2 regions of the Psychrobacter sp. ANT206 genome follow, and region 1 is predicted to be linked to the other one. Evidence: predicted binding sites of a transcription regulator. Region 1 holds the regulator's gene; the other holds the start of a gene.

Region 1 (3,437 bases):
GGTATTATTGACCGAAAATAGTGTACCAGGTACATAGCGGGTTTTGGTTAATATACCGTCAAATGGCATATGCACACGGTGATAGTTGCTTGGAGCAAGATAGACCGTAGCAAAACTACCATCCGCAAAATAATCGCCATCTGCGCTATCAGCTAAGAGCTGACCGATATCATAGTCACGACCTTTGGCTTGCAGTAGCTTATGGTCATGAATCTGCCCAAGCTGCGAAATCATGCCATCCGCAGGACTGACAATACCATTGATACTGGCATCGATAATACGGGCATTGTCTTGGAGCTCACGAGTAAAGAAATCATTAAAGCTCTCATAAGCGTTTAGGCTTTGACGCTCATATTCATCTAAGCTAACATCATACGCTTTGGCAAAACTGCGGATAAACGTACGCTTAACCCAAGGGTGGCGGCTGGCAGCTAAGCGCCCTGCGACTTTACTGATTTTTTGCTGCGGGACAAATTGCTGTAAGGTAGTAAATACATTCATAATAGATGACCAAAGTAGGGATTAAAAATAGTTATTAAAATAAAAAGTTGTATTAAAAAATCATAGATAGGCAGTTTTATAGCTAGATTTATTTATAAACATAATCATAAGTACCTGCACAGATAATTGTATTTTATCATGGTCCGCAGCAGACTGTATGACCATAATCGTTAAAGGAAGTAAGCAATGAGATCTCTTATTCAGCGAGTCAAATATGCCAGTGTCAGCGTTGATGGGCAGGAGGTTGGTGCTATTGAGCAAGGTGTGCTGGCATATATCGGCTTGGGACACGATGATAACCTACAAAGTGCGCAGCGGATGATTGATAAAATCCTCACCTATCGTATTTTTGACAATGATGATGATCCAGCCAAATACGGTAAACTCGATAAAAATATCCAGCAAGTCGGTGGTGGGCTATTATTGATCTCACAATTTACTCTGATGGCAAAGACGGATAAAGGTCGCCGCCCTGACTTTGGTAGCGCAATGGCACCTGATAGGGCTCAAGCTTTATTTGCACAATTGGTTGATTACGCAAAGACGCAGTATTTAACGGTTGCAACGGGTCAGTTTGGCGCTGATATGCAAGTATTGAGTGTCAATGATGGACCATTAAACTTTTTATTAGAAGTGCATTAAGTCATTAGCATGGCTACTAAGTATTATAAATTTAAGAGTAAATGTCATTAAGCTGTCATAATTAAACCCTTTAATAAAGAAACGCTTATTTGCGTTTGTTACTGCTTTTATAAACTCTATTTTGTCCTCTAACATTAAGAATATATTAAGAATACATTATGTCTAAAGAGCAAATTTTGATTGTTGAAGATGAAGACGCCATTCGTGAGATGGTCGTCATGACCCTAGAGATGGCAGGCTTTGATAGTTTGCAGGCAGCGGATGTGTCAGAGGCGCACCAACAAGTGGTCGATCATCGTCCAGCGCTGATTTTATTGGACTGGATGTTACCCGGTGATAAAAGTGGTATCGATTTTTGCCGTATGCTAAAAAGCGATACGCTGCTCGCCGAGATACCGGTTATTATGTTGACCGCCAAAAGTGAAGAAGACAGTAAAGTGCATGGTCTTGACGCAGGCGCTGATGATTATATGACCAAGCCTTTCTCGACCCGTGAGCTTATCTCAAGAATCAAAGCGGTATTGCGACGTAGTAACGCGCTAAGCGGCGACAAACCTATCAATATAGGCAGGCTAACTTTAGATGCCAAAAGCCAACGCTTTATGGTGGGTGATGACATTATCGATATGGGTCCGACAGAATATCGCTTATTGGCGTTTTTTATGAGCCATCCTGAGCGCGCTTATACCCGTGCCCAGCTGCTCGATCAAGTATGGGGCGGTAACGTCTACATCGAAGATAGAACCATTGATGTTCACGTAAAGCGTTTGCGCACATTACTACGTCCACATGATTGTGATACATTGATACAAACGGTACGCGGTACAGGTTATCGATTTTCTAGCCGTATCGAAAAAGGTTAATCGCTAGCAATATGAATATTGTATAGTGTCGCCTTTTATCGGGAGCGGCCAATAGTAGAAAAATTATAAAAAATAATGGATAAATAAAAATGCCTATCCAAGATAATGAGCAAGGTGCCACAAATCAACTTAAAAAAATCAGAAGTGCTTTACGAGCATTACGTGATGCCGTGATTTTGCTCAATGACGATGATGGACTTGAATGGTGGAACCAAGCGGCGCAGGATTTATTATTGTTGCAATCCTCAGATAAAGGCAGGCGTATTTTTGACTTCATTCAAGTTCCTGAATTTATTAAGTATTATCAGGAGGCAACGACGCTTAATGCTGATGCTGATGCTGATGCTGACGCCGACGAGAGTGTGCATATCGTCTCTTGGCAAGACCCAAATCGTTATCTAAAGTGTGAGCTGACGCCATTTGGCGATGAAAAACTACTGATCATTTATGATGTGACCCGTTTGCAGCATTTAGAAGCGATGCGCCGCGACTTTGTGGCCAATGTCTCGCATGAGCTACGTACACCATTGACGGTCTTGATGGGATATCTGGAGAATTTCTCTGATCAGCCAGATATGCCTGCGAATTGGCGACGCGGTTTTGAGCTGATGACTCAGCAAACGGCACGCATGAATAGGGTGGTCAATGACTTATTGCTACTGTCTCGCATCGAAATCGAAGAAACCCATGCGTTTAATGATATCGATATGACCAAGCTGCTCACTCATGTCTATGATGATGCGCAGGCGTATAATCAAGAATATAAGCATACGATTCACTTGCATATTGATACCTATGATGGACTATATGGCTCAGAAATGTACCTAAATAGCGCACTGTCCAATCTAGTGATTAACGCGATTAAATACACACCAAAAGGTGGCAATATCTCTATTAGTTGGACTAAGACTGCTGAGGGCTGCAGATTTGCTGTTGAAGATAATGGTATCGGTATAGCGCCGCAGCATCTTGCCCGTTTAACTGAGCGTTTTTATCGCGTTGACAGCGGGCGCAGCCGAGCAACAGGTGGGACGGGGCTTGGACTGGCGATTGTAAAACATGTCTTATATCAGCACGAAGCGAGCTTGCAAATTGAGTCTGTAGAAGGCATTGGTTCGACATTTAGTGCCGTGTTTCCAAATAACCATGTACGATCTGCCGCAATGAATTAATGCTTAATACACTTTAATCCTTTTGCAAAAGTGGATAAGGGTTTACCGCACTACCATTAATATAAATCCCATAATGAACATGCGGCGGTGTGCCTTTAGCATTGCCGCTATCACCCACGTAACCAATGGTATCACCAGCATTTACCCAGTCATTGGGAGAAATGTCAGCATAGTCTTCCAAATGCGCATAATAGTGTCCTGCGCCGCCTGGTCCCACTATCATAACGACGCGACCTCCTAACGCATTTTCGCCTACCTT
Region 2 (3,437 bases), 840 kb from region 1:
CATCAAGTGCTGCCATACAGCCCGTACCAGCAGAGGTGATCGCTTGACGATAGACGTGATCTGCGACGTCACCTGCGGCAAAGACACCTTCGATACTGGTTTGGGTAGCGTTACCATTGAGACCGCTGTTGACGATCAGATAACCGTCTTTCATCTCTAGCTGACCTTTAAATAAGTCAGTATTCGGCTTATGACCAATGGCAACAAACATACCAAACACGTCCAGTTGCTTGGTGCTGCCATCAATCATAGATTCAATGACCACGCCATTAACGCCCATATCATCACCAACCACTTCTTTTACGCTGTGGTTCCACTCGATTTTGACATTACCATTTTTGGCTTTTTCAAATAGTTTATCTTGTAGGATTTTTTCTGAGCGTAAGCTATCACGGCGATGGACTAAAGTGACTTCAGCGGCGATATTTGATAAATACAGCGCTTCTTCAACGGCCGTGTTACCACCACCGATAACTGCCACTTTTTGGTCTTTATAAAAGAAGCCATCACAAGTTGCACAAGCAGAAACGCCAAGACCACGGAATTTGGTTTCTGACTCTAGACCTAGATACTGTGCTGATGCGCCGGTTGAGATAATAAGAGCATCACAGGTGTAATTGGCGTTATTACCAGTCAGCTCAAAAGGACGCACATTTAAATTCACAGCATTGACATGATCATAAACCAGTTCAGTACCAAAGCGTTCGGCATGGGCTTTCATACGCTCCATCAATGCAGGACCAGTCAAATCATGTGCATCACCCGGCCAGTTATCGACTTCGGTCGTCGTCGTGAGCTGTCCGCCGACTTCCATACCGGTGACCATAACAGGCTTTAGGTTGGCGCGTGCTGCATACACAGCGGCAGAATAACCAGCAGGACCTGAACCTAAAATAATGAGTTTTTCGTGGCGTGGAGCAGTATTATCAGTTGCCATAAGATTTCCTTGCTAGAGCAATAAAAGTGAAAGGGTTCAACGTTAAAATAATAAGTAGATATTATAAGTATTATAAAAGATAAGCGTAAAAATGACGACGTATCTGGTTATTATGGTTGCTATGTGATAATAACATAAGGGCTAAGAGCAAAAAGTGCAAGTTTGCTAAAACAAATATGGGTATCATTAGAACTAAAGTATCTGCAGCTTGAAATTTTAGTACCAAAAATTAGCCCATATTCAAATATAGTCAGTGAAAAGTGATATATAAACATCACGTACTGCTGGTATTAATTTGTCTTGCTTGCTGTGCCTACGCAGACAGAGGCTATAAAAAATTTATACCAGCAGTAACGTAGAGTTCTTAATATATTTTGGTTAGATTCTAATGCAAAAAGAACAGGCATCATTTTTCACTAGCTGCATTTTTGGCTAAATCACTACTGGATTGATTTTCTTATGCGCTTTATTGATAACACGGTCGCCACGGCAGCTATGTATTTGTTATTATAAGAAGTTGTATGCCGCGCACAAAACAAAAACAGCAATGCGGTCAATATTTTGCCGTAGTATTTTAGATACAGTTTTTTTGTTATTACGCCACATCAGTCGTAACCTATTACAGCAGTTTCTATCAAGAATTTATGTCAGCATGATTAAGCTTAATCATGGTTTGACGACTATTAAGTATTCATGACGAGTATTAACAACAAGGCAGATCTTACGTGATATCAGCACCAATTATTGATTACTTAAAAAAGGGCATATTTACCCTACTGGGATTACTCCTCGCGGTTTATTTGTTCGTGATTTTGATGACTTATACCGGTAATGATCCTAGCTGGTCGCACATCAGTAGTGATATGACGACCATTAATAATATGGGCGGCGAGATGGGCGCATGGCTCTCAGATTTGCTGTATAGCTTCTTTGGTTTTGGTGCGTGGTGGTTACTGGCGTTTCTGGTTTATGAATCAGTACTGATTTGGTGGGACAATAAACCGACGTTTTGGTTATTACGCTTGGTTGCTTACGTGTTCTTGATACTGAGCAGTAGTGCATTATTTGCCCAGTTGGTTGCATTGGTACAGCAGGTGGCAGATCCAATATCATCAGGGCTCAAAGGAGTTGCGGGCGGTATTATTGGTCTTGAGCTACAAGCGCGATTAGCACAACTGTTATCACAGTGGGGCAGTGTGACGTTTTTGGCAGTGTTTGTCGCTATTACGACCACCTTTGCCTTTAATATTCATTGGTTAAGTATTTACGAAAAAATTAAAACTTTGTCTTGGTTTGGGTCAGGTGTCAAAAACCTTGATAGCAGCCTTGACGCTAGTCAAATAACACAAGAAGACAATGCAACTAATGCTGCCGATAAACAAGGTCGTGATACAGCAGTAAGTGAGACTGATACTCCGGAATATGAGCAATTGCCTCTTGAGTTGCAAGTGGATGAACAGGCTGAAAATAAACAGCAAGACAATAGAAGTGGTCGTTTTAATAGCGCATTGACAGACTTTTTATCGTCTTCAGGATTGGGTGCCAGTGTAAAAGCTTCTATGGCAGCTGCTGCGCAAGTTGCCAGTGAAAGTGCCAAACGAGAAGAGCATTTGCAAACTGCAGCCGCTACGACGACTAGCAATAGTGCTTTTAATCTAAATAAAACATCAGTACCTGCTACCAATGCTACGCCAATGTCTATCAGAAAGGTTGAGCCAAGTTTTGCATGGAACGATGCAAATACCGTCGCTGATTTATTAGCAAACCAGATAGAAAATGAGCAAGATACGATACCTTATGATGTCGCAAATGCTCCATATTCAGAGGCATCAGCTGCTGCTTCTGTTGACAGCTTAAATACTGACATTTCTTCTGCTAGCCCAGTTCTTGATATCACTCAAGAGGAGACTCAGCAACAAGCAGCACATTCGTTAAATGATTACGCACCGAACATGTCAACTACCCAGCCAGATACTCCTGAATCAGCGCCTAGTGTCGATAGCTTAGTTGATGCATGGTTGGCAGAACATGAGGCAGTGCCGGAAGCGACTGATTTTAGCCATGAACAAGAATTATCTGCCGTAGAGACATTAACAGAAACTGCGCCTATTCAGCAGCAAACTACTATCTCACCAAACGACACTACTGACGACATTCCTAATAATGCTGCAAATGACTTGTTGAACGATTTGGAGTCTTTTGCTGATGCTGATGTAGAGAATACATCAGAAATAATAGATATGACACCGACCAATACCCCGCCTGCAAATCCAAAAGCACCACCAATAGCAGAGAGTACGGCTACCATATCAAGTATCGAGTCAGCCACAGTAACCAAACCAACTATGAGTTTTGCAGTCCCAGAAGGTGATAGTAGCAATCATATTACGGATATGATGCCAGAAGACGACAATGTTTATGATAGCACTGACGAGATTGATGCTCCCGTTATGCCTCATATTAGTGATGATATTGCATTCAGTCAAAAATCACGCTCAAT

Evidence for each region. Region 1 encodes PhoB, which activates phosphate uptake and scavenging genes when phosphate is short. Its sites were predicted from a motif close to TGTCATNAANCTGTCATAA; they were not measured.
Region 2: M0221_RS02200 (DNA translocase FtsK) is a predicted target of PhoB. The motif match lies at 1,580-1,598, and genes of this name have one in related genera.

The regions. Positions count from the first base shown of each region.
Region 1 covers NZ_CP096271.1:2,681,979-2,685,415, reverse strand. The annotation lists gene asd (archaetidylserine decarboxylase) at 1-501, opposite strand, end outside; gene dtd (D-aminoacyl-tRNA deacylase) at 688-1,143, shown strand; gene phoB (phosphate regulon transcriptional regulator PhoB) at 1,302-2,006, shown strand; gene phoR (phosphate regulon sensor histidine kinase PhoR) at 2,096-3,178, shown strand; gene M0221_RS11145 (M23 family metallopeptidase) at 3,192-3,437, opposite strand, start outside.
Region 2 covers NZ_CP096271.1:519,581-523,017, forward strand. The annotation lists gene trxB (thioredoxin-disulfide reductase) at 1-937, opposite strand, end outside; gene M0221_RS02200 (DNA translocase FtsK) at 1,663-3,437, shown strand, end outside.